Linked DNA regions of Aquibium microcysteis. The main gene of each other region encodes a partner of the protein of the gene in region 2 in a complex. Links are inferred from orthologs where the notes say so. Each region holds a gene or a part of one and is shown on either strand. Other genes may lie near its edges. The genes, in order: IAI54_RS28390 and dnaG.

Region 1 (14,778 bases), 4.2 Mb from region 2 along the record:
CGCCACCCTCGCGCCGCCTCCCTTCCTTCGTCATCCCCGAACGGCGTCCAAGCGCAGCGCAGGACGGCGTATCCGGGATCCATGCCTCGCCGGCCGCGCCCCGCGATCCGGTGCACGACGAGGCACGCGCCACCGACCGCCGGCGCCGTCGGCGCCGCTCCACGGTCGCGGCCCTCGTCACCGTCAGCGCCTCATCCTCCAGCGCCCCCCCTCCGTCGTCGCTTCGCGACGCCACCTCCGCCCCCACTTCGTGGGGTGGAGGACAGGCAGCCGCCGTCGGGTCCGCGACCGCCGCCGCCGTCACCGCCCCTCGACCTTCGTCATCAACTCTGAGCCGATTGTGCGTCTCTGAGCCTTGCATTGAGGGTGACGATGATCTTTCGCATGACTGCGGCGATTGCGACGATGGGGCGTTTTCCGTTGTCGACGAGGCGTTTGTAGAAGGATGCGAACTCGCCTCTGCCGGCGGCTGCGCGCAGTGCCGGCATGAACAGGGCTGTTCTGATCTGCGGCCTGCCGCCGCGTTGCCGCCGCCGGCCGGTTGCGGTTCCGCTCTCGTTGGGGTGGGGAGCTGTCCCGGCCAGGGCGGCGGCCTGCCTGCGCTGGAGGGAGCCGAGTTCGGGCATCTGGGCGATGAGGGTTGCGGCGCATGTGAGGCCGATGCCGTTCATGGCGGTGCACACGGCGATGCGTTGGCGCAGGCTCTGGCTGCGTGCGACGAGGGCGGCGATCGCCGCGTCGAGCTTGTCGATCTGTTGCTCGATGGCGGCCAGCATGGCCTTGAAGGAGGCTGCGAGTGCCTTGGCGCCGGGCGCCCTGGAGCGGTTGCGCTCGGCGACCCTGAAGGCGACGAGGTCGGCCCTACGCCGCACCAGGACCTGCAACTGCCTCTCGTCGGCGTCTTGCGCCTGCCACAAAGACAGCTTGGCCCAGCGCTCGCGCGCATAGGCGGCCATTTGGGCGGCGTCGATGGCATCGCTCTTGCCGAGCGTGCCAAAGGAGCGGATGAAGCTCTTGAGCTTCAGGGTGTCGGCACGGTGGCAGGCGATTCCGGCCTTGAGGCATTCCTCCAGAAGCAGCAGTTCGTAGCCGCCGGTAGGCTCGCAGACGACGAGGTCGGGCCGGGCTTTCTTGAGCATGGCGCGAATGGCGGATCGGCTGTTGTCGATGGTCGCGGCGGCCTGGCGGCCGTTGCTGACGGTGAGACTGTCCTTGGCGACATCGACGCCGAGGCAGCAGGCGGGCGGGTGGTGCAGAAAGGCCATGAGGGTGCTATCCTTTGCGGGCTTCGGATTGTTTGCGGGCGTGACGGCGCGTCAGGGGCCCGATCAACTCTCCAAGCGGTGGTGCAAAGGCGGCAGGGAGCCTTGATGACGTCGGGTGTCGGCCCGATCCCGGAAACGGTCGCCTGCCGCCGAGGCTGCGGGTGTTCGAGCCCGCAGCCTCATCCAACACTACCCCGTTCGGCTCAAACAATCCCGGAACGGCGTCCAAGCGCAGCGCAGGACGACGTATCCGGGATCCATGCCTCGCCGGCCGCGCCCCGCGATCCGGTGCACGACGAGGCACGCGCCGCCGACCGCCGGCGCCGTCGGCGTCGCTCCACGGTCGCGGCCCTCGTCATCGTCAGCGCCGCATCCTCCAGCGTCGCGCCCCCCCTCCGTCGTCGCTTCGCGACGCCACCTCCGCCCCCACTTCGTGGGGTGGAGGACAGGCAGCCGCCGTCGGGTCCGCGACCGCCGCCGCCGTCACCGCCCCTCGACCTCGTCATCCCGGAACGGCGTCCAAGCGCAGCGCAGGACGACGTATCCGGGATCCATGCCTCGCCGGCCGCGCCCCGCGATCCGGTGCACGACGAGGCCCGCGCCGCCGACCGCCGGCGCCTCCGGCGCCGCTCCACGGTCGCGGCCGTCGTCACCGTCAGCGCCGCATCCTCCAGCGTCGCCCCCCCTCCGTCGTCGCTTCGCGACGCCACCTCCGCCCCCACTTCGTGGGGTGGAGGACAGGCAGCCGTCGGGTCCGCGACCGCCGCCACCCTCGCGCCGCCTCCGTTCCTTCGTCATCCCGGAACGGCGTCCAAGCGCAGCGCAGGACGACGTATCCGGGATCCATGCCTCGCCGGCCGCGCCCCGCGATCCGGTGCACGACGAGGCCCGCGCCGCCGACCGTCGGCGCCGTCGCCCGCCGGCGCCGCTCCACGGTCGCGGCCCTCGTCACCGTCAGCGCCTCATCCTCCAGCGCCCCCCCCTCCGTCGTCGCTTCGCGACGCCACCTCCGCCCCCACTTCGTGGGGTGGAGGACGAGAGGCCGGCCGCAGCGGCCGTCCTCCCCCGGCGAGAGCGGCGCGCAGAACGCGCGCGTTACCGCCAGCGAAATCAACCGCTTGCACGAAATTTCGGCCGCTCTTTCCACACCCCCGGCCATCGGCCCCATACTGCGCCGCGGTCGAAGGAGGACGAGAGCGTGGGCGGGTCGCGGGGGGATGGACGGAAGCTGAGGCGGATCATCGCGACGCTGGTCGCGCTGGCCGGCCTGGCCGACGCCGCCGCCGGCCGCGCCCATCCCGTACGGTGGCTGGTGCTGTTCTTCCTGCGCCGCGGCGAACGCGTCGCGCTCGACCACGTCGCCTGGGAACTCGGCGTCAAGCCGGCTGTTCTCGCGGCCGAACTCGCGCCCGCGGCCGGTCCGGGCGACGCCGGGCCGATGGATGCGGTCCTGATGGCCTGGCGCCTGCGCTGGCTCGCCATGGTGCTCGGCGCCCTGCTCGAGCACTCGGGCGGCCGCGACCGGGTGCCCGGCAGGACCGCCTGCGGCCCCGGGGCAGGCGCGCTCACGCGCGCACTACCGCCGCGCGCGCCCGACACGTCCTGACACCCGTCCTGCCGCCGCGGGCACCCGGACCGTCCCTGCGCCGGCCGCCCCGCAGTTCCCCGCACCCCGACAGGCCGGGCGGCAAAACCGCCTCCCGGCCCGCGGGTGTTGGCGCTGAACGACGCAGCGCTGGCGGAAAGGCGGGGATCGCGAGACCGGCGCCGGCGCGCGGGCCTCGGGGGACGCTCGGGCCGGAACGCCTGGCCCAGCCGCGCGTTGCGACGGTCCGGCCTTTCCGCTAATCATCGGCCCACCGAAGCAGGAACGACCCCAGCGCATGAGCATCCAGGATTCCATCAGGAACGCCTTCGTCCCCGTCCACCGCGAGGGCTGGCCCTTCATCGCCGCCTTCGCCGGGGCGTCGATCATCCTGGGCGTCTTCTCCACCAGCCTGTTCTGGATCGGCGCCATCCTGACCCTGTGGTGCGCCTATTTCTTCCGCGATCCCGAGCGGGTCACGCCGGTCGACGACCGGCTGGTGATCAGCCCGGCCGACGGCATCGTCTCGGCCGTCGGGCCGGCCGTGCCGCCGCGCGAACTCGGGCTCGGCGATACCGAGATGCTGCGCATCTCCGTGTTCATGAACGTCTTCTCCTGCCACGTGAACCGCGCGCCGGTGCGCGGCCGCATCAGCCGCATCGAGCACCGGGCCGGAAAATTCCTCAACGCCGAACTCGACAAGGCGAGCCAGGAGAACGAGCGCAACGGTCTCGTCATCGACAGCCCGAACGGTCCCGTCGCCACCGTCCAGATCGCCGGCCTGGTCGCGCGGCGCATCCTGTGCTTCGTCGAGGAGGCGACCAACATTTCGGTGGGCGACCGCATCGGCCTGATCCGCTTCGGCTCGCGCGTCGACGTGTTCCTGCCGGCGGGTGCGGTGGCCAAGGTGTTCCACGGCCAGACGGCGGTGGCGGGCGAGACGGTGCTGGCCGAGTTCGGCGGTATCGCCACGCCGCTGATGCGGGTGACCTGAGCGGTGGCCGATCCCCTGCACCCGGGCGAGGCGCCGCGGCCGGCCGATCCGCGCGGACCGCGCATCCGCGAGATTCCGCTGCGCATGGTGCTGCCCAACCTCGTCACGGTGCTCGCCATCTGCGCCGGGCTGACGGGCATCCGGCTGGCCTTCGAGGGCCGCATCGAGCTCGCCGTGTCGATGGTGCTGCTCGCCGCCTTCCTCGACGGGCTGGACGGCCGGGTGGCGCGGGCGCTGAAGGCGACGTCGAAATTCGGCGCCGAGATGGATTCGCTGGCCGACATCGTCAATTTCGGCGTCGCGCCGGGTCTCGTCCTCTATGCCTATCTGCTCGACGGCGCCGGCGCGCCGGGCTGGATCGCCGCGCTGCTCTTCGCCATCGCCTGCGGGCTCAGGCTCGCCCGCTTCAACGTCATGGCGCACGAGCCCGACCGCGACAACTGGCGCTCGGGCTACTTCACCGGGGTGCCGGCACCGGCCGGCGCGATGCTGGTGCTGCTGCCGGCCTATCTCGGCTTTCTCGGCTTCCCGCCCTCGGTGGGCTTCGCCTGGTTTTCCACGGTCTTCACGGCGCTGGTCGCCTTCCTGCTCGTCAGCCGCATCCCGCTCTGGTCGGGAAAGAACATGGGTCGCATCCGCGGCGACCTGATGCTGCCGCTGCTCCTGGTGATCGTGCTCTACGTGCTGCTGCTGTTCAACTATCCCTGGCACACGATGACGGTGACGGCGCTGGCCTACCTCGCCTTCATCCCGGTCAGCTGGATCGGCTACCGCCGCCGCGAGACGGCGGAGCAGCAGGGCGGCGCCGAACCGCCTTCGGGGACGGGCTGATCAGCCGCGCCGCCGCTCCGACAGGATGATCATCAGTCCGGCCGAGAAGATCAGCACCGCGCCGATCACCACGCCCGGCCGCGGCACGTCGCCCCAGATCAGGAAGCCCAGCACGAAGGACCAGACCAGCGAGGTGTATTCGAACGGCGCCACGACGGAGGCTTCCGCCTTGCGCATCCCCTCGAACAGGCAGAACTGCGCCAGCCCGCCGCAGATGCCGGTGCCGACGAGCAGCGCCAGCTCGGGCAGGCTGGGCGTCTGCCACACGAACAGCGTCGGCACGCCCGCGATCACCAGGAAGAAGCCGTTGTTGAGCAGGAGCTGCACCAGCGTCCGCTCGCCGAGCGCGATCTTGCGGATGAGCACGATCGAGAAGCCCCACAGCGCCGCGGCGGCGAGCACCATCAGCACCGGCAGCGACAGCCCGATCGCCAGCGGGTTGCAGGCGATGAAGACGCCGACGAACCCCGTGACCACCGCCACCCACCGCACCGGCGGCACCACCTCCTTCAGCAGCCAGACCGACAGGATCGTGACGATGATCGGCGCGGCGAAGTAGATCGTCGTCAGCTCCGCCAGCTGCAGGTCCCGCGCGGCCGTGTAGAAGCACAGCCAGGCAGCGAGGATGACGAAGCTGCGCAGCAGCATCGCCACGAGCACGGGGGAGTTCGCGGCATCCGCCACCGCCTTGCGCCCGCCGATGGCCATCGCGATCGCCACCACGGTGGCCGAGCGGAAGAGCAGGATCTGCCAGACCGAGAAGCCGACCACCATCAGCTTGATGGCCGCGTCCTGCAGCGAGAACAGGAAGTAGCCGACGCTCGTCAGCAGGATGCCCGCGAAGACCTGTTCCCGCCCGCTGATGACTGCCGACATCCGAATTCGCACCGTCGTTCCGTGATCCTCTGCTGTAGAGGGCGCCACCGGGCCGGCCCTGCGCCACGGTATACGATGCATGGGGCCAGCGGGCCGTCCGACGGCGGCCGCCGGCTTGGCAGGATCGGGAGGAAGCAACGGGGCCGGGCATGATCGCGTCGCCGGGCCTGTCCTCGCGCGGCCCGATCCGCTATTGAGCCGGCGGACCCATTGCAACCAGGGAGAACCCGACATGTCCATCCGCCGCATCGAACCCGGCAAGCGCATGAGCCAGGCCGTCGTCCACGGCAACACCGTCTATCTCGCCGGTCAGGTCGGCACGCCGGGCAAGGACGTGAAGGCGCAGACGCAGGAAGTGCTCGCCTCCATCGACCGTCTGCTCGCCGAGGCGGGTTCGGACAAGTCGAAGCTGCTGTCTGCAACGATCTGGCTGGCCGACATGCGCGACTTCGCCGACATGAATTCGGTCTGGGACGTCTGGGTCGACCCGGCGAACCCGCCGGCGCGCGCCACCGGCGAGGCGCGGCTGGCCACGGCCCAGCATCTCGTCGAGATCATCGTCGTCGCGGCGATCTGATCGCGCGCGCCCTCGCGAAGGCGGCGCTCCGGCCGGGGCGCCGCCCGGCCGGCGTCACTCGGGCTTCGGCGGGATCTCCACGATGCCCGGGTCGCTCTCCTCCGAGTAGAAGGCCGCCCCGGCAGGCACGCACTGCACCTGCCAGCCGATGGCCGGCCGCTTTTCGTATTCGACGATGGCGTCCTGGCACTGCTCGCGCGTGTCGAAGCCGCTCGGCATGACGACCATGCCGCCCTGCGGACCCGAGACGACGAGATACCAGACGAAGGTGGAGATGAGTTCCATGGCGTGCCCCGGCGGCGGCTGCAACTCCGGCGCACCTTACATCCGTGCCCGACTGCCGGGAAGCGGGCGTCCGCGCCGCCCGCCGTCCTGCGGCGTCCTTACGCAGGCATGCGGCTGCGCTGGAAGGCCTGTGCCCGCGCGTCGAAGATCAGGCCGGTCTCGGTGAGCGCCGGTCCGGCGAGCGGCACGATCCGTGCGGCGATGTCCGACGGGTGGGGCAGGGTCGCGGGATCCTCGCCGGGCATGGCCTGCGCCCGCATCGCGGTCCGGGTGGCGCCCGGATTGACGATCGCCACCTTCAGTGCCGTGTTCTTCGTCTCGTCGGCCCAGGAGCGGGCCATCGCCTCGACCGCGGCCTTCGAGGCCGCGTAGGGTCCCCAGTAGGCGCGCGCCGAATGGGCGGCACCCGACGACACCACCAGCGCGCGGCCGGCATCGGAGAGCCGCAGAAGCGGGTCGACCGAGCGAATCAGCCGCCAGGTGCCGGTCACGTTCACCGCCATCACCTTCTCGAACACCTTCGCCTCGATATGGGCGAGGGGACCGATGACGCCCAGCACGCCGGCATTGGCGACCAGCACGTCGAGCCGGCCCCAGCGCTCGTGGATCGCGCCGCCGAGCCGGTCGATGCCGGCCATGTCGGTCAGGTCGAGCGGCACCAGCGTCGCCTCGCCCTTGCCGGTCCGCGCGCGCTCGGCCTTGATCGCGTCGTCGAGGTCCTCCAGCCCGCCCACCGTGCGCGCCACCGCCACGACGTGCGCCCCCGCCGCCGCCATCTGCCGGGCGATGAAGTAGCCGATGCCGCGCGACGCGCCCGTGACGAGTGCGATGCGGCCGGTGAGATCTGGTGTGTCGGACATGTCGCTTCCCGTCGTCGGTTGCGGGCGGCCGGGGGGCCGCGATGGATGCCGGCTTAGCCGAACCGGCGCGGCAGGAAAACCCCGCTTGACCAAGGCCGCCCGCCGTTGGAGGATTGTGCGGCCGGGACGACCCGGCTTTCATCCGACATCGGTGGGGACGACCCCATCTCCAAGAGGAGAGAGACGGGGCATGGCCTGGATCTATCTGTTCGCCGCCGGACTGTTCGAAATCGGCTGGGCCGTCGGCATGAAGTACACGCACGGTTTCACGCGGCTCGTGCCGAGCCTGCTCACCGTGGCCTCGATGGCCGTCAGCCTCGGGCTGCTCGGCCTGGCGCTGAAGACGCTTCCGCTCGGCACCGCCTATGCCATCTGGACCGGTATCGGCACCATCGGCACCGTCATCCTCGGCATCGTTCTGTTCGCCGAGCCGGCCGATGCGCTGCGTCTCGCCTGCATAGGCCTCATCGTTGCCGGCATCCTCGGGCTGAAGCTCGTTTCCGCCTGACGGCGGACGGGCTACTGCCCGCCGGTCGCCAGCAGCGAGAGCGTGCGGACGTTGTCCGTCCCCTCCATGTCGAGCAGGCGGGTCGGGTAATCGCCGGTGAAGCAGGCGTCGCAGAACTGCGGCGCCTGCGCATCGCGCGCCGCTTCGCCGACGGCACGGTAGAGCCCGTCGATCGACAGGAAGCCCAGCGTGTTGACGCGGATGAACTCGGCCATCTCCTCGATGGACATGCGCGAGGCGAGCAGCTTGGCCTTTTCCGGCGTATCGACGCCGTAGAAGCACGAGGCGCGCGTCGGCGGCGAGGCGATGCGCATGTGCACTTCCTTCGCGCCGGCGTCGCGCACCATCTGGACGATCTTCTGGCTGGTGGTGCCGCGCACGATCGAATCGTCGACCAGCACCACCCGCTTGCCCTCGATGATCTTGCGGTTGGCATTGTGCTTCAGCCGCACGCCCATGTGGCGGATCGAATCGCCGGGCGAAATGAAGGTCCGGCCGACATAGTGGTTTCGGATGATGCCGAGTTCGAAAGGCAGGCCGGCCTCCTGCGCGAAGCCGATCGCCGCCGGCGTGCCCGAATCCGGCACCGGCACGACGATGTCGGCCTCGACCGGGTTCTCCCGGGCGAGTTCCATGCCGATCTTCTTGCGCACGTCGTAGACGTTGCGCCCCTCGACGATGGAATCGGGGCGGGCGAAGTAGACGTATTCGAAGACGCAGAAGCGCGACTTGACCGGCTCGAACGGGAAGTGGCTCTCGATCCCCTTGGCGGTGACCACGACCATCTCGCCGGGCTTCAGGTCGCGCACGAAGCGGGCGCCGATGATGTCGAGCGCGCAGGTCTCCGAGGCGAGGATCCAGGCGCCGTCGAGGTCGCCCAGCACCAGCGGGCGGATCCCCAGAGGGTCGCGGCAGCCGATCATCTTCTTCGACGTCAGCGCCACCAGCGAGAAGGCGCCCTCGATCTGGCGGATGGCATCGACGAAGCGGGCGTTGAGGTCCCGCTCCTTGCTCGTGGCGACGAGGTGCATGATCGTCTCGGTGTCGGAGGTCGACGAGAAGATTGCGCCCTGCTTCTGCAGCACGCGCTGCACCGTCATGGCATTGGTGATGTTGCCGTTGTGGGCCACCGCCAGCCCGCCGTCGGCGAGTTCGGCGAAGAAGGGCTGGACGTTGCGCAGGCCCGCGCCACCGGTCGTGGCGTAGCGCGTGTGGCCGATCGCCCGGTTGCCCTGCAGCCGGTCGATCACCGACTGCTTGGTGAAGGTGTCGCCGATCAGGCCCACATGCCGCTCGACGTGGAACTGCGTGCCGTCATAGGAGACGATGCCGGCCGCTTCCTGCCCCCGGTGCTGCAGCGAATGCAGGCCGAGCGTGACGATGGCCGCGGCATCCTGCCGGCCGAAGATGCCGAACACGCCGCATTCGTCGTGGAAATGGTCGTCTGCCTCCGCCGCAAGCCCGCCGTCGTGCGCGGATGCGGAGAAGGAGTGGTCGGCTCGCTCTGCCATGGCTATCGGCCTTTCGCGCCATGCAACGCCGGCTGCCGGACGTCGATGGGTACGCTTCAGTTGCTCGTCTCGCCCTCACCGTCGTCGGTCAGGCGCTTGATGATCGAATTCTCGGGGTCGTCGGGCAGGAGGTCCTGCAGCTTGGCGCCGATGCCTTCGAGAAGCGGCAGCGACTTGGCTTCGGCCACCCATGCAGGGCGATTGTCGCCGACCAGCCAGTTGAAGAACATCAGCGCGACGGCCACCACCAGCACGCCGCGCGCCGCCCCGTAGACGAAGCCGAGCGTGCGGTCGAGGGCGCCGATGCGCGAGTCGATGATGAAATCCGCGAGCTTCATCGTCAGCAGCGTGACGACCACCAGCGCGACGAAGAACACGATGCCGGCCGCCGCGACGAGCGCCAGCTTCTCGTTGTCGATGTAGGGCGTGACGTAGGGAACGACGATCGGATGGAGGAAGAAGGCGGCCGCGGCGGCGGCACCCCAGGATGCGATCGACAGCAGTTCGCGCGACAGGCCGCGCACCATGGCGAGGGTGGCCGACACGAGGGCGAAGCCGACGAGAATACCGTCAAGCAGCGTAATCGGCATTGCGGACCCACTCCGTTCCAAGCACCGCGTCAGTCTGCATTCTTGCTGCGTTTCGTTCCCGCGATCTTCGCGACGAGATCGACGAGCGCGCCCGGCTGGAACGACCGCGTCGCGATCGCGCCTGCGATCTCTCCGCTGCCAGCCGGCAGGACGCCCTGCCCGAAACCCAGTTTCTCGGCCTCTTTCAACCGTTGCTGCGCATGCGCGACAGGCCGGACGGCGCCCGAAAGGCTGATTTCGCCGAAATAGACACAATCCGCAGGCAGGGCAAGTCCGGTGAGGGAGGAAACGAGCGCCGCCGCCACCGCGAGGTCGGCGGCCGGCTCGGAAATGCGGTAGCCGCCCGCCACGTTGAGATAGACGTCGTGCTGCGCGAAGCGGATGCCGCAATGCGCCTCCAGCACGGCGAGGATCATCGACAGGCGCGAGGAGTCCCATCCCACCACGGCGCGCCGTGGCGTGCCGAGCGGCGAGGGCGCCACCAGCGCCTGGATCTCCACCAGCACCGGCCGCGTGCCCTCCATGCCGGCGAAGACGGCGGCACCCGGCGCCTTGGTGCTGCGCTCGCCGAGGAACAGCTCCGACGGGTTCGACACCTCGCGCAGTCCCTTGTCGGACATCTCGAAGACGCCGATCTCGTCGGTCGGGCCGAAGCGGTTCTTCACCGTGCGCAGGATCCGGTAGTGGTGCCCGCCTTCGCCCTCGAAATAGAGCACGCCGTCGACCATGTGCTCGACCACGCGCGGGCCGGCGATCTGGCCCTCCTTGGTGACGTGCCCGACGAGCACGATCGCCGCACCCGTCGACTTCGCGTAGCGGATCATCGCCTGGGCGGAGGCGCGCACCTGGGTGACCGTTCCCGGTGCGGAATCGGCGAGGTCGGTCCACAGCGTCTGGATCGAATCGAGGATCAAGAGGTCGGGCCGCCGGCCCTCGGCGATGGTGGCCAGGATGTCCTCGACATTCGTCTCGGCGGCCAGCTCCACCGGGGAGTCCGCCGCACCGAGCCGCTGCGCGCGCAGCCGGATCTGCGCCACCGCCTCTTCGCCGGACACGTAGACGATGCGATGCCCTTGCCGCGCCAGCGCGGCGGCCGCCTGGGTGAGCAGCGTCGACTTGCCGATGCCGGGGTCGCCGCCGACCAGCAGCGCCGAGCCGCGCACGAAGCCGCCGCCGGTCGCCCGGTCGAGTTCGCCGATGCCGCTGGCGATGCGCGGCGCGTCCTCGATGTCGCCCGACAGCGAGGTGAGCACGACGGCCCGGCCCTTGCGGGCGCTGCGTGTCGAGGCGGGACCCGCGCCGATGCCGCCCGACGTGCCCTCTTCGATCAGCGTGTTCCATTCGCCGCAGGCGTCGCACTTGCCCGCCCAGCGGGAATGGACGGTGCCGCAATTCTGGCAGATGAACTGGACGCGCGATTTGGCCATCAGGTTTCCAGGGCAGGAGACGGCGGCGGGGCAGGGTGGTCGCAGACGGTCACGCTTGCTGGTCTCCCTCGACACCGACGTGAAAGCGGGTGAAGCGCCGCGACAGGCCGGTGAGCAGTTCGTAGGCGATCGTCCCGGCCGACCGCGCCGCCTCGTCGATCGGCAGATCGGTGCCGAAAAGCTGGATGAAGTCGCCGGCGGCGACCGCGTCGGGCCCGAGGTCGGTGACGTCGAACATCGTCAGGTCCATGGTGACGCGGCCGAGGATCGGCACGCGCCTGCCCTTGATCGAACCGGAGCCGCCCGGCAGGACGCCGCGCAGCGGCACGCCGCTGCCGGAGGCAGAGCGCGGCAGCCCGTCCGCGTAGCCGACGGCGGCGATGGCCACCAGCGTGTCCCGATCGAGGAGCTGCGCGGCGCCATAGCTCACCGCCTCGCCGGGTTGCGCCCGCCGCACCTGCAGAATGCGCGCCTCGGCCGTCACCACGGTCTTCATCTTGACGCTCGACGACGGCGCGCCGCCATAGACGGCGATGCCCGGCCGGACGATGTCGAAATGATATCCGCGGCCGAGCAGCAGCCCGGAGGAATTGGCGAGGCTGGCCGGGACGCCCGGAAACGCGGCGCGGACGGCACCGAAGGCTTCCAGCTGCCGCCGGTTCAGGGGATGGTCGCGTTCGTCGCCGCAGGCGAGGTGGCTCATCACCAGGACCGGCTCGACCGCCCGCGTCAGGGCGTTGTCGGCGCCGAAGGCGCGCGCCTGCTGGACGGTCAGGCCGAGGCGGTTGAGCCCGGTATCCACCTGGAGCCCGCAGGACCTGTCGGAGCCATGCGTCGCGCAGTGCCGTTCCCAGATCGCGATGTCGAGGGCGCCGCTGAGCACCGGCGTCAGGCGATGGGCGGCGAAAAGAGCCGCCGCGTCTTCGCTGAAGAGGCCGTTCAGCACGAAGATGCGGGCGTGCGGCGCGGCGCGGCGCGTCGCGATCCCTTCGTCCGCGGTGGCGACGAAGAAGGTGTCGCAGCCTTCCGCGGCGAGTGCGGGCACGACCGCGGCGATGCCGAGGCCGTAGGCATCGGCCTTCACCACCCCGGCCACGCGCGCGCGGCCGGCGACCTTCGAGAGCGCACGGTAGTTCGAACGCAGGGCGCGCAGGTCGACCATGACGAGGCCGCCGGCGAGATCGGAACGCGGGCCGCTCTCGCGGATATGGACGGGATCCGCCACGGCGCTACTCGAACCGTTCCGGCAGCCGGTCTTCCTCGGCGAGATCCGAGAACCGCGTGAACTGGCCTTCGAAGGCGAGTTCGACAGTGCCGGTGGGGCCGTGGCGCTGCTTGGCGATGATGAGCTCGGCCTTGCCCTTCACCCGCTCGAACTTCAGCCGCCAGTCCTCGTATTCCGGAGTGCCTTCCTCGGGCTGCTTGTTCTGCATGTAGTATTCGTCGCGGTAGACGAACAGCACCACGTCGGCGTCCTGCTCGATCGAACCCGATTCGCGCAGGTCCGACAGTTGCGGCCGCTTGTCGTCGCGGCTTTCGACCTGGCGCGACAGCTGCGACAGCGCGATGATCGGCACGTGCAGCTCCTTGGCGAGCGCCTTCAGGCCGGTGGTGATCTCGGTGATCTCCTGCACGCGGTTCTGGCTCGATTTCGCCGACGAGCCCTGCATCAGCTGCACGTAGTCGATGACGATCACGTCGAGCCCGCGCTGGCGCTTGAGGCGCCGGGCGCGGGCGGCGAGCTGCGCGATCGAGATGCCGCCGGTCTGGTCGATGAAGAGCGGCGTCTTCTGCATCATCTGGGCGCAGGCCACGAGTTTCTCGAAGTCCGATTCGGTGATCTCGCCGCGGCGGATCTTCGACGACGAGATTTCCGTCTGCTCGGAAATGATGCGGGTTGCGAGCTGTTCGGCCGACATTTCCAGCGAGAAGAAGCCGACGACGCCGCCGCGCTCGGCCTTGAACGAGCCGTCGGCCTGCTGCGCAGGCTTGTAGGCGGCGGCGATGTTGAAGGCGATGTTGGTGGCAAGCGACGTCTTGCCCATCGCCGGGCGGCCGGCGAGGATGATGAGGTCGGACGACTGCAGGCCGCCGAGCTTGCGGTCGACGTCGCGCAGGCCGGTCGAGACGCCCGACAGATGACCCTCGCGCATGTAGGCGGCGTTGGCGACGTCGATCGCCGTCGTCACCGCATCCGAGAAGCTCTGGAAGCCGCCGTCGTAGCGCCCGGTCTCGGCCAGCTCGAACAGCCTGCGCTCGGCATCCTCGATCTGCTCTGCCGGCGACATGTCGACCGGCGCGTCGTAAGCGATGTTGACCATGTCCTCGCCGACGGTGATCAGCGCGCGGCGGGTGGCGAGGTCGTAGATCGCCCGGCCGTAGTCGGCCGCGTTGATGATCGTGACCGCCTCGGCGGCGAGCTTGGCGAGGTAGTGCGCGACGGTGATGTCGCCGACCTTCCCGTCCGCGGGAAGGAAGGTCTTCATGGTGACGGGATTGGCGGACTTGCCCATGCGGATCAGCTCGCCCGCGATCTCGAAGATCTTGCGGTGCAGCGGCTCGTAGAAATGGGTCGGCTTCAGGAAATCCGAAACGCGGTAGAAGGCGTCGTTGTTGACGAGGATGGCGCCGAGCAGCGCCTGCTCCGCCTCGATGTTGTTAGGCGCCTCGCGATAGAGCGGCGTCTCCGCCACGCCGAGCTTGCGGACTGCTTCTGCCATGATCGTCCCGTCTGATTCCCTGCCGGCCACCGGCCTACCAGATGTCGGCGGCCCGCGGGACGCCAATCTGCCTGGCCACCCGTGATTCACACTCGTCCACATCTTTGCTGCGGCGGTGGGCGAATCCGGTTGACGCGTCGCGCCCGGACTCATACCCGGTGCGCCGGCGGAACAAAACAGGAAAATGGCGTCGTCCCGCCGACCTACCGCGCGGCGCTCCATGCCGCCGCGAGCTGTGGTTCGATCCGGAAGACGATGTCGCCCTCCTCGCCGGGAAGGACGATCGTGTCGCTCTGCGGCGTCACCTTCGGCAGCCCCTGCTTGAAGGTGTAGCGGATCACGTCCTCCCGCAGGAAGCTGCCGATCTGGCCACCGGTGATCATCGCACCTTCGCCGATGGTGACGCGTCCGGCGAGCACGTCGATCAGTCGCTCGGTGAAGCGGCTCTTGGCCGGCACCTCCTCGTTCTCCGATCCCGACGTGATGACGCGCCGTACCGGATTGGTGTGCAGATGCGCCGACCAGCCGTCGGGCGTTCCTCCGTCGCTGCGGCTCTCGATCATGCGAATCGCCGCGCCGGAAAAACAGCTGTCGAAGATCCACAGCACGTGCTTGGCCTCCAGCACCTCCGACCATTCCTCGATGCGCCGCAGGTTCAGCGCCGCGTTGCGGAACGGCGCCGGCGGCGTCATGGCCGGCGCGTCGCGGGGAACGAACCAGGCCGTCTTCTTGCCGAAGCTCTCGGTGGT
Region 2 (14,808 bases):
GCGCCAGACGCGAGGAGCGTCGGGTGGAGGAGCGCAAGGGCGACCAGCTGAAGAAGGGCGAGGAGCGCGTGGAGGAGCGATCGAGAAGCTCCGACGGCCGCAGCGTCGAGGACAAGCAGCGCGACTGACCCGCCGAACGCACGGCTTCGGCGGCGGCCTCCCCGTCGCCGCCGCCGCCGTGCACCGCAATGCGAGGCCGCCCGAATCCCCCTCGGACCTGCCTCAGCCGGAGCCCGTGCCCCGCCACGGACGAGGCTCTAGACCCTTTGCCGGCTCCTCGCCTTGCGCTCGATCAAAGCCGGCGGGACGGCGGAGATTCCCTGTGACACCCGGCGGGCGCCGGGCTATCTGTTTTTCAGGCTGGCCCGCCTCGGAGCGTCGGGGGGCGGCGGGCTCGAGGGAGAGGACCAATGCGCTGGAAGGGCAGGCGTCAGAGTTCGAACGTCGAGGACCGGCGGGGCGGAGGCGGCGGCATCGGCCGCGGCCCGACCTTCGGCCGCGGCGGCGGGATGCGGATACCGGTCGGGCGATCGGTCGGCGGCGGCGGACTGTCCGGGATCGTCATCCTGGTCGTCGTCTTCTTCGCACTGCGGGCCTGCGGCATCGATCCGCTCGAGATCCTGGCCCAGATGGACGAGGGCGGCGGCGCCGGCGGTGGCACGCAGGTGACCACCAGCCAGGGGTCGGACGAACTCGCGCAGTTCGCGGGGGTGGTGCTGGCGGAGACGGAGGACGTCTGGCACGGCATCTTCCAGGCCGGCGGTTCCACCTACAGGGAGCCGACGATGGTGCTGTTTTCGGGCCAGGTGCGCTCGGCCTGCGGTTTCGCCTCCGCCGCGAGCGGACCTTTCTACTGTCCGGGCGATTCCAGGCTCTATCTCGACCTCGATTTCTTCGGCGAACTCGAGCGCCGCTTCGGTGCCTCCGGCGATTTCGCCCAGGCCTACGTGATCGCCCACGAGGTCGGCCATCACGTCCAGAACCTCATCGGGGTGCTGCCGGAGTTCAACCGGCAGCGCCAGAGGATGAGCGAGGTGGAGGCCAACCGCATGTCGGTGCGGGTCGAACTTCAGGCCGACTGCTTTGCCGGCATCTGGGCGCACTACACCGAGCAGAAGGGCCTGCTGGAGAGCGGCGACATCGACGAGGCGCTCAACGCCGCCAACCAGATCGGCGACGATACGTTGCAGCGGAACTCCCAGGGCTACGTCGTGCCCGACAGTTTCAACCACGGGACCTCGGCCCAGCGCCGCGAATGGTTCGGTCGCGGCCTGGAATCGGGCCGGCTCGACGCCTGCGACACGTTCAATGCCGCTCTCTGACTGCGGCGGGTACCCGCCATCGCGTGGAGGGACAAGGCGGGCTGCAACCGCCATGACGTCTTCAACCTTCGTTAAGCCTGCGGTTTAGGCTGGGCTTAATCGGCTCGCGCTATGGTTTCTGCTGCCACGATACGGGCAGAGGGCATGGCATGATCCGAAATCTGCTGGCGCAGCTTCCAGCCGACGAGCGCGGGAACTTCGCGATCGTGGCGGCCGTCGCGATGGTCCCGCTCGTGCTCGCCGCCGGCGTCGCCATCGACTTCTCCTCGATCAGCAATCGCCACACGGAACTGCAGAACGCTCTCGATTCGGCCGCGCTCGCGGTGGCGCGCGAAGGCGACACGATCAGCGACGACGAGGCGATCGACATCGCGCGGTCCTTCCTGGCAGCGAACTTCCGCATCGAACATGGCGGCCTCAAGGTGTTCCGGACCGGCACGCGCGTCACCGTCGAGGCGACGGCGCGGCAGGACCTGCATTTTGCCGGCGTGCTCGGCTACGAGGACTGGCAGGTCACGGCGTCGTCGTCCGCCGACATCGCCTTCAACCGGTACGAGATCGCGCTGGTCCTCGACACCACGGGCTCCATGGCGGGCGGCAAGCTCTCCGCGATGAAGGACGCCGTGCTCGGGCTGGTGGACACCATGGCGTCGCAGATCAAGGACACGGAGAAGCTCAAATTCGCCGTCGTCCCCTTCGCCAACTTCGTCAACGTCGGCAGCCAGCATGGCCCGGCGTTCAGGAAGAACGGCAAGATGAAGAACAAGACCGGCGCCGACTGGCTCGACCTCAAGGGCAAGGCGGATTTTCCGCAGACCGAGCTTCCGACGGGCCTCAGCCGGTTCGAGCTTTTCCAGCATCTCGGCCAGACCTGGAAAGGCTGCGTCGAGACGCGTGCCTCCGACGGCGAGGATCTCGACGTCTCCGACGTCCCGCCCAATCCCAGGAAGCCGGAGACGCTGTTCGTGCCGGCGTTCTCGATCGACGAACCCGACGGGTGGGGATACTCGAACAGCTACATCGCCTCGTCGGCCGATCCGCTGGACAAGACGCCCGCCGGACAGCTCAAGAAACTGCAGAAATACGGCATTCCCGATGCCTCGCAGTTGGATCCGAAGGATCCCTCGGCGAACTGGCTGCCCGTCGCTCCCAGCACCTTCGGCGGCAAGGGGCCGAACAAGGACTGCCTCGCGCAGCCGATCCAGCCGCTCACCAACGACTATGATGCGATCAAGAAGATGGTGAAGGGGCTGCAGGCCAACGGCACCACCAACATCATGGAGGGTGTCGCCTGGGGCATGCGGGCGCTTTCGCCGGAGCCGCCGTTCACGGAAGGCACCGCCAAGGCGCCCGGGATCGAGAAGATCATGATCGTGCTGACGGACGGCTCGAACGTGTTCGGCAACAACGGCACCGTGTTCGGCTCGTCCTATTCCAGCAACGGCTACTTGGTCGACGGCCGGCTCGGCATCACCGCCGGCTCCTCCTCCGACACCAACAGGCTCATGAATGCCCGCACGCTCGCCGCCTGCGAGAACGCCAAGGCTGCCGGCACGGTGGTCTACACGATCCGGCTGGAGGAGCCGGACGTGAAGACGGGCATGATGCTGAAGGAATGCGCGACCAGCCTGAACCACTTCTTCGACGCGCCGTCGCGACGCCAGCTCGACGACGTGTTCAGATCGATCCGGGACGACGTCGTGCGGCTGCGCATCTCGTCCTGACGCCGGCTGTACGACGCGTGCGGGGATGCGCGGGCCTCGCGTGCGTGCGCGGCCCGCGACGGATCAGCGCTCGGCCAGGGCCGGCTCCCCCTTGCGCTCGCGGATCAGGTTGACGAAGCGCCGGAAGAGGTAGTGCGAATCCTGCGGACCGGGCGACGCCTCGGGATGGTGCTGGACGGAGAAGACCGGTTTACCCACGACCGAGATGCCGCAGTTCGACCCGTCGAACAGCGAGACGTGCGTCTCCTCCACGCCGTCGGGAAGCGAATCGCCGTCCACCGCGAAGCCGTGGTTCATCGAGACGATCTCGACCTTGCCGGTCGTGTGGTCCTTGACGGGATGGTTCGCGCCATGGTGGCCCTGATGCATCTTGACGGTGCGGCCGCCGAGCGCCAGCGCGAGCATCTGGTGGCCGAGGCAGATTCCGAACATCGGCACGTCCGCGTCGAGCAGGTCGCGGATCACCGGGACGGCATATTCGCCGGTCGCTGCGGGGTCGCCGGGACCGTTCGACAGGAAGACCCCGTCCGGGTTCATCGCCAGGATGTCTTCCGCCGGCGTCATGGCCGGTACGACCGTGACTTCGGCGCCGAGACCGGCAAGCAGCCGCAGGATGTTGCGCTTCACCCCGTAGTCGATCGCCACGACGTGCATGGACGGCTGGGTCTGCTCCGCGAAGCCCTCGCCCCAGGACCACGGGGTCTCCTTCCAGGTGGAACTCTGGCCGGAGGTCACCTCGCGGGCGAGGTCGAGGCCGACGAGGCCGGGCCAGGCCGCGGCCTCGCGCTTCAGCGCCTCGACGTCGAAGACGCCGTCGGGAGCATGGGCGATCACCGCATGCGGTGCGCCGAGATCGCGGATGCGGGCCGTCAGCGCACGCGTATCGATGCCGCTCATGGCGACGATCCCGCGGCGCTTCAGCCATTCGTCGAGGCCGCCGTCGGACCGGTAGTTGGACGGGCGCGTCACCTCGGCGCGGAAGACGGCTCCGACGGCGCCCGCGCGGGCCGCCGGCGTGAGGTCTTCGATATCCTCGGCATTGGCACCCACGTTGCCGATGTGCGGGAACGTGAAAGTAACGATCTGCCCGGCATAGGAGGGGTCGGTGAGGATCTCCTGATAGCCGGTGAGGGCGGTGTTGAAGCAGACTTCCGCGACTGCGTGGCCCGTGGCCCCGAGCCCGTGGCCCTCGATCACGGTGCCGTCGGCGAGCACGAGCAGGGCCGTGGCTTTTTCCGCGCCCCAGGGCGCCGTGTTTGCGATCATCAGGTCTCTCCGTCGGGTCGAGGGGCGCAGCGGTCTTGAAACTGCCCGGGCAAAGGGTCATATGCCCGTGCTGAAAACCGCGAACGGTCGGATTGGCGACCGGTTCCGCGCGCTCAATATATGTCCATGCAGGGACCGGACAATAGGAAAAACGCCAGGGGTGGTCAATCCGCCCGGCGGTGTCCGAAGAGAAAAGCTTTCGTGAACGAAAACAGCAGCTTGTCCCGGGAAAATTGGAATTGCGTCCGCAAATCCGCGGCGCTAAGGTCCGCCGGCTGCCAAGGGAGTCTCTATTCCGATGCGCGAGAAATTCGCGGAGACGCTGAAACAGGCGCTCAAATCGAACGACAAGCGGCGCGTTTCCACGGTGCGCCTGATCCAGACCGCCATCAACGATCGTGACATCGCCAATCGCAGTGCCGGGCGCGACCCGGTGAGCGAGGAGGAGATCGCGCTGATTCTGGTCAAGATGATCAAGCAGCGCCAGGAATCGGCGCGGCTCTACGAGGAGGGCAACCGCCTGGAACTGGCCGAGCAGGAACGCGAGGAAATCGGCATCATCCGCGATTTCCTGCCACGGCAGCTCGAGGAAGAGGCGGTCAAGCAGGCCTGCGCGCAGGTGATCTCCGAAGTGGGCGCCGACGGCCTGCGCGACATGGGCCGCTGCATGAACGCGCTGCGCGAGAAGTATCCCGGGCGGATGGACTTCGGCAAGGCGAGCGGCATCGTCAAGGGGCTGCTGCAGTAGCGGTCCGGAGGCGGCCTGTCGCGGAGTTCTCCCGCCACCTGCACGCCCGCGGCCACACCTTGCAGTTAACCTGGGCGAGGCACTTCGTCGAGGTCCGGTTTGCGGGAGGTCGAACGGATCGCGGAAGCGGTGCCGGCGAAGATGGCGTTCTGCGCGGTGGTTCGAGGGATTGATCGTGCCGCAGCCGAGGCTGGGGCTCGTGTAGCGACGGCCGGATACTGCACAGCGTCGCGGAAGTGAGCCGGCCTCGTGGAGGTGTCCGGTCCAGCCCGTTCAGTCCCGGACCGACGGCCTGATCCGGGTGGAAGCGCTTCGACCGGCTTTCGATCCCCGGACATGGTGGCCGCGGGTTTCGCCTTTGCAAAGCCGGGCCGCGCGCGCTATCTGTTGATCATCAACGCAGGCACCTTCGAATTGCTGTCGCATCCTGAAAGCCAGATCGTCGAGAGTTTCCGCGGGCGGTTCCTGAACCACGCGGGCTGCCTCATCGCGTGCATCTAGCCCTGGCGCGGCCATGAGCCGTCGACCGGGGGCCGGAAATCCAAAACCAGATCACGTTCGGTTCTGATTCCCGGGTCTGCCACCGCTGGCCCGGTGGAGATGCATGATGACAAGACGATTTTCGATGCTGCCCGCCGCTGCCTGTGACCGCCGCCTGAGGAGACACCCATGAGGGTCCTCATCCTGGGTAGCGGGGTCATCGGGGTGACGTGCGCCTGGTATCTCGCGCAGGCCGGACACGAGGCAACGGTCATCGACCGGCAGCCCGGTCCCGCCCTCGAAACCAGCTATGCCAATGCGGGAGAGATTTCGCCTGGATACTCCTCGCCATGGGCAGGACCGGGCGTACCGCTGAAGGCGATCAAGTGGTTGCTTATGAAGCACGGCCCGCTCGCGATCAGACCGCGGCTCGATCCGGCGATGTGGTCGTGGGTGGCGACGATGCTGCGCAACTGCACGTCGGCACGCTATGCCGTGAACAAATCGCGGATGGTGCCGATCGCGGAATACAGCCGCGATTGTCTGCGCGATCTGCGGGCCTCTACCGGGATCGCGTACGACGAGCGCATGCAGGGCACGCTGCAGCTGTTCCGCAGTCAACATCAGCTGGACGCTGTCGGCGGCGACGTGGAGGTCCTCGAGCAGTTCGGCGTACCGTTCGAAGTCCTCGACCGCAACGGTTGCGTCGAAGCGGAACCCGCGCTCGTCCGCGTTGCGGAGAAGTTCGTCGGCGGGCTGCGGCTTCCTGGCGACGAGACGGGCGACTGCCACACCTTCACGGCCAGGCTGACGGCGCTTTGCGCGCGAAGCGTCGAGTTCCGATATGGCGTCACCGTGCGGGACGTCCTGCGTGACGGACATCGGGTCCGTGGAGTCCGGACCGACGCGGGAGAATTCACAGCGGACGCTGTCGTCGTCGCGCTCGGAAGCTACTCGCCCTTCCTTCTCCGTCCGGTCGGCATCCGCGTGCCCGTCTACCCGGTGAAGGGGTATTCACTGACGCTCCCCATCGCCGACGAGACCGCGGCTCCGGTCTCTACGGTCATGGACGAGACCTACAAGATCGCGATCACCCGTCTCGGAGATCGCATCCGCGTCGGAGGGACGGCCGAGATCTCCGGCTACGACCTGTCCCTGAAGCCATCTCGGCGCGCTCCGCTCGAACATTCCGTCACCGACCTCTTCGGCGGCGCAGGGCGGCTGGAAGAAGCCACCTTCTGGGCCGGGCTGAGGCCGATGACGCCCGACGGCCCGCCGATCGTCGGGGGCACCCCGATACCAGGCCTCTACATCAATACCGGACACGGAACACTCGGCTGGACCATGGCCTGCGGCTCGGGACGCGTGCTCGCCGACATCGTCTCCGGACGGACGCCTGACATCGATGTCACGGACCTCGGCATCGGGCGGTATCGGACATGACGGGGAACGCGAGGCAGGTTGAGGCGGTCCTGACCGTCGATCTCGACGCGGTCGTGTCCAACTGGAGACTGCTTGCGGAAATGGCGGGACGCGCCGAGTGCGCGGCAGTCGTCAAGGCAGATGCCTATGGCCTCGGGGCCGTCCACGTCTCGGCTGCTCTCGAGGCGGCAGGATGCCGGACGTATTTCGTCGCGCACTCCAGGGAGGGGTTCGAACTGCGTCGGACGCTGCGACGGAACTCCCGCGTGTTCGTCCTGAACGGCGCCCCGGCCGGAATGGAACGCGAGCTTGCCGAGGCGGCGCTGACCCCTGTCGTCAACACGCTCGGGGATCTGGCAGTCTGGCGCTCATGCGCAGCAGCGACAGGCAAGCGGCTGGCCGTCGCGCTCCAGCTCGATTCAGGCATGGCCCGTCTGGGACTCGCCCCTGAGGACGTCGAGATGATCGCGGCTGACGAGGGCCTCCTTCACGGCCTCTCTGTCGAACTCGTCATGAGCCATCTTGCCTGCGCCGACGAGGAGGGCCATCCGGCCAACGAAGCGCAGCGTTCCACGTTCGAACGTCTCCGGGCACGACTCCCGGACGCGCCTGCTTCCCTTGCGAATTCGTCAGGAACGTTTCTCGGAAAAGGTTTTCATTTCGACGTCCTGCGGCCGGGCGCGGCGCTCTACGGAATCAACCCCACTCCATGGACGTCGAACCCCATGCGGCAGACGGTGGGCCTGCGCGCGCGAATCATTCAGACACGGAAGGTGAAAGCCGGGACCGCGGTGGGCTACGGGCACAGGGCGGTGGTCGACAGGGACACCACCCTCGCGACCATCTCCTTGGGCTATGCCGACGGCTGGCCCCGGAACGCCGGCGCCGCTGCGTTCCATCGTGGGCAGCCGGTGCCGTTCCTGGGCCGGGTGTCCATGGACAGCATCGTGCTCGACATGACCGGGTGCACCACCATGCCCCGCGAAGGCGATTTCGTCGACCTTCTCTGCCCTGGTCAGAACGTGGACGACATCGCCTGCGCGGCCGGGACCATCGGATATGAGATACTCAGCCGCCTCGGACGGCGCTTTCACCGGAACTACGTCGGACCCGGCGGGACTGGGCAGTGACGGCAGTCGCCGCTCGGGTGCCCGGCCTCGGCGCCCATTCCTCCGCATGGCGGCGGGAGAAGACTGGGTGCGTCGAGCTGCCAACGGAGGACCGCACGGCAACCGGGTCGCGGTGCCGGGCGGCAAGAGCGCGCGTCGAGATCACCCGCGGGACGCTCGTCATCCGCTCCCGCATCGCCGAAGCCACGCCCGTGCAGCCTAAGGGCGGCGAAGGTCAGGCCGTGCCTCCGCCCGCCAGCGTGTTCGGCATGGCTGCGAAGAAGACGGCCACGGCCAGCGGCAGATACGCGATCGTTCTGCGCATCCTGAGTTCACGATGCTGCCGTCATGCAGCCGAAGGGCCGGGATCGTCGACCCCGTCAGGGGATGCGGCGACGAGCGGCGCCCGATCGTAGAACGCGCCGCGGATCAACCTCAGCGAAGGTTTGCCGGGCGCTTGTCTCACCGAGTGTCGCTGCAGGGATTCCTTTTCGCGTCTGGCGGCCTCCGGCTGGTACTGGATCTTCTCGAGAAGGATCCGTTCCTCGACGCCGTCGCTGCCGGTGAGGACGAAATGCTCACCCTCGGCGAGCCCGAGAAGCGCCAGCCCGCGCAAGGTGGTGACGGGGAGGAACATGCCGACCATGGACGTCATCCTGTCGTGCGAGATGATCCGCGTGTCGGGATCGCGACCGTTCACGCTGAACGTGACGCGGCTGCTCATGGTGGCGACATCATCCGGGACCTCGTCGCGGAACATGACGATGGCAGATTCGATCTTTCGCTTGAGGATCGGCGCCATCGGGTCGCCCTGGCCGAGGCAGCGGTCGCGCATGACCTCGAGGATCGTGTAGTCCTTCGTGGTAAGGATGCAGGTTTCTTTCGACATCGCAGTTCTCCATTGCTCCGCCTGGGAGCGGTAAGTCGGGACGAGGTGGAGAACCCCTGTGCCGCATGCATGCGGCACAGGGGGCTACGATCCTGCGATGAGGCATCCTCCGTAAAGCGAGAGGCGGCTGAGCGGCATCGACATGGTCATGCGGTCCGGAACTCGGGCTGCGGCCGCGCGACATCGTTCTGTTCGACGTGCTCGACGGTCAGCCTGTGGACGCGGCCGTCGCGCGACGTCCAGTCGATGGACTGGGAGGCGGACAGGCCGATCAGGGCAGCACCGATGGGCGTCAGGATCGAGACCTTGCCGATGGCGATGTCGGCTTCCCCGGGGAACACGAGCGTGACGGTCCGGTCTTCGCCCGCATCGGTGGTGAACCGCAGCGTCGAGCCCATGCGGACGACGCCGGACGTCATCCGACCGTCCTCCACCACGCGCGCGCGGTCGAGTTCGGCGAAGAGCTGGTCGGACAGATCCGGATCACTGGCAGCCCGGGAATCGGCGAGGCGCGACAGGCTCTCATGGTCGGAGCGCATCATCGTGATGGCAGGCTTGCGCCCGCCGGAGGTGGTGGCCATTTTCAAGACTCGTCGAAGATTTCGGCCGCCGACACGACTCGGGCGCCAGCGGCTGAAGGATGGATCGGGTGGATTGTTGCGTCGCCGTTCCTGCAGGGCCGCGTATCGCAGTCCTCGTAGGCCTATGCCCCGCGGCCGGGGCGCGACGCGACCGGGCCGGGGGTCAGGTGCCCGCGATGGGGAACGCCCGTTCGAGCGGGAGGGTGCAACGGTCGGTCGACATGCAAGGGAACGTGGGACACCCCAGAGGCAAAGTCAAGGACGATCGGCTCAACGCCCGTCGCGCTTGGCTTGGGCGACGGCGCCGGCCTTGCGTTGACGCCCGAGCTCCATCGGCCGCACCAGACCGGCCCTGCGTTCACTGGCCTTCTTCCGCATCCCGTGATGCGCCGTGCGTGCGTTGAAGGCGGCGCCTGGCGCATCATCCTTTCCGGCCTTCTTGAGAATGAGCGCATTGCGGGCGTTCTCTGCCAGCGACACCCTGGCTGCCATCTGCCGGCGACGCTCGCTTTCGGCGTTGAGACGGCGCACAGCCATTGCCAGGACGTCGAGCTTCATCCGGGAACCATCGTCGGCGCGCGACGGAGCTGCTCCCTTCGCCGCACTCTTGCCGCGCATCTCTCGCCGACGTCGGCTTGCCTCCGTCCGGGCCTTGTCCCGACGCGCGCGAACGAGCTGGACGAGTTCGGAGAGTTCCTTGTCGGATAGATCCTGCACCATCGGATGATGCGACTTTTCGACCAGCTCGCGTTCGTCGGCGGCAAGCGCCCTTGCTTCATCCTTGCGTGTGATGGCCATTCGTTTCTCTCCGTTGCGGTTTTCGACGTGAGTCGCCTCAACGAAGCGTTCGGCCGGAGGGTTCCGTCAGCCGGTCCGGAGACGCGAACCCCGCAGCAATCCCTGTTCCTCCAGAACCGGATAGGCGATCGATGCCAGCAGCGAGTTGATCTGCTTCAGGTCGCGGATGGTGTCGAGGTGGATGGCACTCGTTTCCATGCTCTTGACGGTCCCGTCGCGCAGACGGGCGAAGTGGCTGCTGCTGGAGCGCTTCTCCATGTCGCGCAGGCGGTCCTTCTCCTCGACGATCTGCCGCGCGGTCGCGGCGTCCCGGGTGACCAGCAGGTTGAAGGCGAGGCGCGCATTGGACGTGACCGCCGCATGGAAGCTCGACAGTTCGCGCCAGCCCTCGTCGGTGAAGTCGAGCCCCCGGTCGTGTTTGCGCCGCACGTGGACGAGGAGGTTGCGCACGACGATGTCGCCGACCTGTTCGAGCTTGACGCAGGCACCGACGAGTTCCTGGCAGCGCAGTGCCTCCTTCTCCGACAGCGGGTGCGCCGACATGCGGGCGAGATAGAGCTTGATCGCGGCATGGCTGCGGTCGACGCGATCGTCGAGCGCGGCGAGCGACGTCATCGAGTCCTCGTCTGCGTCGACATACAGTTCTCCGATCCGCTTCAGCATGATCTCGACGGTCTCGCAGACGCGCATCACCTCGCGGGTGGCATTGGCGAGCGCCTGGGACGGCTTGTCGAGCGCGGCTTCCGACAGGGCGGTCAGTTCAGGCACTTCAAGTGCCCCGGCTGCGGGCCGTCCCCTCGTCACGAGGCGCGAGGCGAGGGCATGGATGGGGCCGGCGAGGGGCAGGCCGGCCACTGCCAGCGCCGCGTTGAACAGGATGTGGGCGTGGATCAGCTGCGCCGGTGCGGTGGAACCGAGAGCGTCGATGGGCGGAGCGATGACCATGACCGCGGCGAGTGCCACGACGGCGCCGCAGCCGCGAAGGAGGAGATTGCCGACCGGCACCACGCGTGAGGCGGGCGGCGCCGCGCGCGACAGCAGTGCGGCGATGACGGAGCCGCCGAGATTGGCGCCCAGCACCAGCACCACCCCGAGTTCGGGCGGCACGATACCGCGCGCCGCCAGCGCAGCCACGAGGAGAACGGCCGCGACCGAGGAGTGGAACAGCCAGGTGACGATCGCGGCGAGGAGGAAGGCACTTGCGGGGTCGACGGCGAGATAGCCGATCACGACCGGCAGCAAGGCGCTTTCCCGCAGCGGTTCGGACGCCTCGCCGATCATCCGCAGCGACAGGATGAGGAGACCGACGCCGATGAGGATGCGCCCCGCCTGGCGCCATTTGCGGGACAGGGTGGCGAGGAACATCGTGGTGCCGGCGACGAGACAGACGGGGACCAGAACGAACAGATCGAGTGACAGCAGCCTGACGACCAGCGCCGAACCGAGGTCGGCGCCGAAGACGGCCACCAGTCCCGACGTGCCCGAAACGATGCCGGTGCCGGCGAAGGAGCCGATCAGCAGGCTCACGGCGGTCGCGCTCTGCATCATCACGGCCAGAACGGCGCCGGCGAAAAGGGCGACGATCCGGCGGCGCAGCAGCGCGCGCAGCCTCAGCCGCAGCACGTCGCCATAGGCGCGCTCGACGCCTGTCCGCACCATCCGCGTCGCCCACAGCAGCAGCGCCACGGCACCTGCCAGGTGGAGAAGGACGAGGGATCCGCTCATGGCCGCACCGTCGGGCGTGCGGCCGCGGCCGGCCTGCAAGGGAGGATCATCATGCTCCGAACCGCCTGAATCGGCCAACGTTCCAGGGAAAAGTGATTAGCCAGATAATCAGTCGGGAGGCGGAGCGGGGACGCGCGCGGAACCGACGCGTCACGTCGCTTACGGACGACATGGCGTCGTGCGCGGCCTTTCGGGCTGTGGAAAGCGGGCAGGGCCGACGATTGGTGTCGTCCCGGAGGGATCGAACGACTATGGTGGACGAGAGAGAACCAGACCCCATGCGATTTGCGCCTTCCTTCCTCGACGAAATCCGCGATCGAGTGCCGATCTCGTCGATCATCGGCGCGCGCGTCTCGTGGGACAAGCGCAAGACCAACACGTCGCGTGGCGATTACTGGGCCTGCTGCCCTTTCCATGGCGAGAAGAGCCCGAGCTTCCACTGCGAGGACAGGAAGGGGCGCTACCACTGCTTCGGCTGCGGCGCCTCCGGCGACCATTTCAAATTCCTGACGGCGCTCGACGGGCTGAGCTTCCCCGAGGCGGTCGAGCGGATCGCGGAACTGGCCGGTGTGCCGATGCCGGCGCGCGACCCGGAGATGGAGCGGCGCGAGCAGCAGCGGGCGAGCCTGCACGACGTCATGGAGATGGCGACGCAGTTCTTCGAGGGGCAGCTCCAGGCCGCCGGCGGCGCGAAGGCGCGCGCCTATCTGCGCGAGCGCGGGCTGTCGTCGGCGACGCAGCAGGCCTTCCGGCTCGGCTATGCGCCGGAGAGCCGCAACGCGCTGAAGGAGTTTCTGGCGGCCCGGGGCGTGGCGAAGGACCAGATCGAGGCCTGCGGACTCGTGCGCCACGGCGACGACATTCCGGTCTCCTACGACTGGTTCCGCGACCGCGTCATGTTCCCGATCGAGGATTCGCGCGGGCGCGTGATCGCCTTCGGCGGGCGTGCGCTGTCGCCCGACGCGCCGGCCAAGTACATGAACTCGCCCGACACGGAACTCTTCCACAAGGGGGAGGTGCTCTACAACTTCGCCCGCGCCCGCAAGGGGCAGGGCAAGGACGGCGCGGTGATCGCCGTCGAGGGCTACATGGACGTGATCGCGCTGGCCCAGGCCGGCTTCGCCAACGTCGTGGCCCCACTCGGGACCGCGCTGACGGAGGCGCAGCTCGAACTCCTGTGGCGGATGGCGCCCGAACCGGTGCTGTGCTTCGACGGCGACAAGGCGGGCCTGAAGGCTGCGTGGCGGGCGGCCGACCTCGCGCTGCCCGCCATCCAGCCGGGCCGCACGGTGCGCTTCGCCATGCTGCCGGAGGGCCAGGATCCCGACGACCTCGTAAGGTCGGGCGGACCCGAGGCGTTCCGCAGCGTGCTCGCCGAGACCCGCGCGCTCGCCGAGATGATCTGGCTGCGCGAGACGCAGGGCGCGGTCTTCGAGACGCCGGAGCGGCGGGCGGAACTCGAAAAGTCGCTGCGCGAGGCGACGGGCCGCATCCGCGACGAGAACCTGCGCCGCCACTACCAGCAGGACATGCGCGAGCGCGTGCAGGCATTCTTCGGCACGAGCAGGCCAAGGCGCGACTGGCAGCCTGGCGAACGGGGCGGGGACAGGCGTACCGAGGGCTGGGGGCGGGGGCAGCGGCCGTCGGGCCGGCTCGCCGTCTCGGACAGCCTCGCCAGATCGGCGCTGGTGCGCACGTCGGCCGCCATCATGCCGGTGCGCGCGGCCGTGCTGATGGTCGCGCTGGTGAACCATCCGCCGCTGATCGACGAGTTCTTCGACCAGGTGGAGCGGCTGGATCTCGGCCATGCCGACCTGCAGCGCCTGCATGGCGGACTGCTCGACGCCGTGGCCCACGACGAGGCGGGCGATCGCGACGCGATCGTCGCCTGCCTCGTGCGCGCAGGCCTCGGCGCCGTCTGGGAAGCGGCCGTGGCGCTGGTGCGGCGCACGCGGCAGTGGCCCTCGCTGGAAGACGCGGCGCTCGACGATGCGCGCGACGCCTTCTCCCAGGCGATGCACTTGCACCAGAGCGCCGGCTTTCTACATAAGGAACTCAGAGCGGCCGAAGCCGCACTGGCGCTGGAGCCGACGGAGGAGAACTATCGGCAGTTGCTCGCCATCCAGACCCAGTTCCGCGACGTCCAGGCGACCGAAGCGCTGATCGAAGGCTTCGGGGTCTCCTCGGGACGGACGGGCGGCAAGGGTTGAGGGCGACGTTCGGGGCGACCTTTTTTCGACCGAATCGCATGCCAGCGGCTTGACCTCGCGGAGAATAGGCGGAATCAGGACGGTTCGGATTCGTTAACGGGTGTCGTGTCTTGCGCGATCGGGGAGGCTGGCGGAGTGCGGCACGCCTTCGCATGCCGGCGCGCCGCCATCGTGCCAGGGTTAATGATGAATTCACGCGATGCCGGTAGTCGCTGAGGCGAGCGACGCGGCGTCATCCGGTGCTGCGGGCGGTTCGCCACGGCCGCCCCACCGGACTTGTTGGAGACAGGAAAGCATGACGACAAAAGAAAAAGAAGAGGTCGAGACGGAGCGCGAAGGCGCAGTCGACGGTCCGCTTCTCGACCTTTCCGACGATGCCGTCAAGAAGATGATCAAGCTCGCCAAGAAGCGCGGCTACGTCACCATGGACGAACTGAACGCCGTGCTTCCGTCCGAGGAAGTGACGTCGGAGCAGATCGAAGACACCATGTCGATGCTTTCCGACATGGGCATCAACGTCGTCGAGGACGACGA

Evidence for each region.
Region 1: the proteins of dnaG (region 2) and IAI54_RS28390 are in contact, whole or in part, in a crystal structure (PDB 2R6A), measured with the Geobacillus stearothermophilus proteins. The link is inferred for Aquibium microcysteis from one-to-one orthologs. Residues at the interface, in WP_049624496.1 of Geobacillus stearothermophilus: Lys456, Leu457, Leu458, Pro459, Ala460, Asn463, Ala464, Leu467, Leu535, Leu536, Ile537, Ala538, Gln544, Glu545, Asp548, Tyr549, His552; in WP_033016901.1 of Geobacillus stearothermophilus: Ser13, Glu15, Ala16, Gln18, Glu91, Leu92, Asp94, Ala95, Val96, Pro97, Thr98, Ala99, Ala100, Asn101, Tyr104, Tyr105, Ile108.

The regions. Positions count from the first base shown.
Region 1 is NZ_CP061080.1:6,016,409-6,031,186, forward strand. Bases 11,785-14,748 are described here. They hold IAI54_RS28390 (replicative DNA helicase), read right to left. Parts: upstream 14,030-14,748; coding sequence 12,539-14,029; downstream 11,785-12,538. Other genes in these bases: alr (alanine racemase), read right to left, coding at 11,785-12,534; IAI54_RS28395 (caspase family protein), read right to left, coding at 14,233-14,748. In the rest of the region: IAI54_RS28325 (IS110 family RNA-guided transposase), read right to left, coding at 324-1,265; IAI54_RS28330 (hypothetical protein), read left to right, coding at 2,464-2,871; IAI54_RS28335 (phosphatidylserine decarboxylase), read left to right, coding at 3,149-3,844; pssA (CDP-diacylglycerol--serine O-phosphatidyltransferase), read left to right, coding at 3,848-4,675; IAI54_RS28345 (DMT family transporter), read right to left, coding at 4,676-5,551; IAI54_RS28350 (RidA family protein), read left to right, coding at 5,784-6,128; IAI54_RS28355 (hypothetical protein), read right to left, coding at 6,183-6,413; IAI54_RS28360 (SDR family NAD(P)-dependent oxidoreductase), read right to left, coding at 6,512-7,273; quaternary ammonium compound efflux SMR transporter SugE, read left to right, coding at 7,464-7,781; purF (amidophosphoribosyltransferase), read right to left, coding at 7,793-9,292; IAI54_RS28375 (CvpA family protein), read right to left, coding at 9,349-9,882; DNA repair protein RadA, read right to left, coding at 9,912-11,309; more of alr, read right to left, coding at 11,359-11,784; more of IAI54_RS28395, read right to left, coding at 14,749-14,778. UniProt on the Escherichia coli protein: The main replicative DNA helicase, it participates in initiation and elongation during chromosome replication. Travels ahead of the DNA replisome, separating dsDNA into templates for DNA synthesis.
Region 2 is NZ_CP061080.1:1,857,522-1,872,329, reverse strand. Bases 11,815-14,808 are described here. They hold dnaG (DNA primase), read left to right. Parts: upstream 11,815-12,342; coding sequence 12,343-14,274; downstream 14,275-14,808. Other genes in these bases: rpoD (RNA polymerase sigma factor RpoD), read left to right, coding at 14,570-14,808; IAI54_RS08530 (Na/Pi cotransporter family protein), read right to left, coding at 11,815-12,064. Outside these bases: IAI54_RS08585 (hypothetical protein), read left to right, coding at 1-128; ypfJ (KPN_02809 family neutral zinc metallopeptidase), read left to right, coding at 411-1,322; IAI54_RS08575 (pilus assembly protein), read left to right, coding at 1,472-3,046; carA (glutamine-hydrolyzing carbamoyl-phosphate synthase small subunit), read right to left, coding at 3,110-4,312; IAI54_RS08565 (GatB/YqeY domain-containing protein), read left to right, coding at 4,611-5,060; IAI54_RS08560 (hypothetical protein), read left to right, coding at 5,397-5,561; IAI54_RS08555 (D-amino acid dehydrogenase), read left to right, coding at 5,730-6,983; alr (alanine racemase), read left to right, coding at 6,980-8,092; IAI54_RS08545 (GreA/GreB family elongation factor), read right to left, coding at 8,418-8,960; rnk (nucleoside diphosphate kinase regulator), read right to left, coding at 9,107-9,541; IAI54_RS08535 (hypothetical protein), read right to left, coding at 9,812-10,339; more of IAI54_RS08530, read right to left, coding at 10,406-11,814. UniProt on the Escherichia coli protein: RNA polymerase that catalyzes the synthesis of short RNA molecules used as primers for DNA polymerase during DNA replication.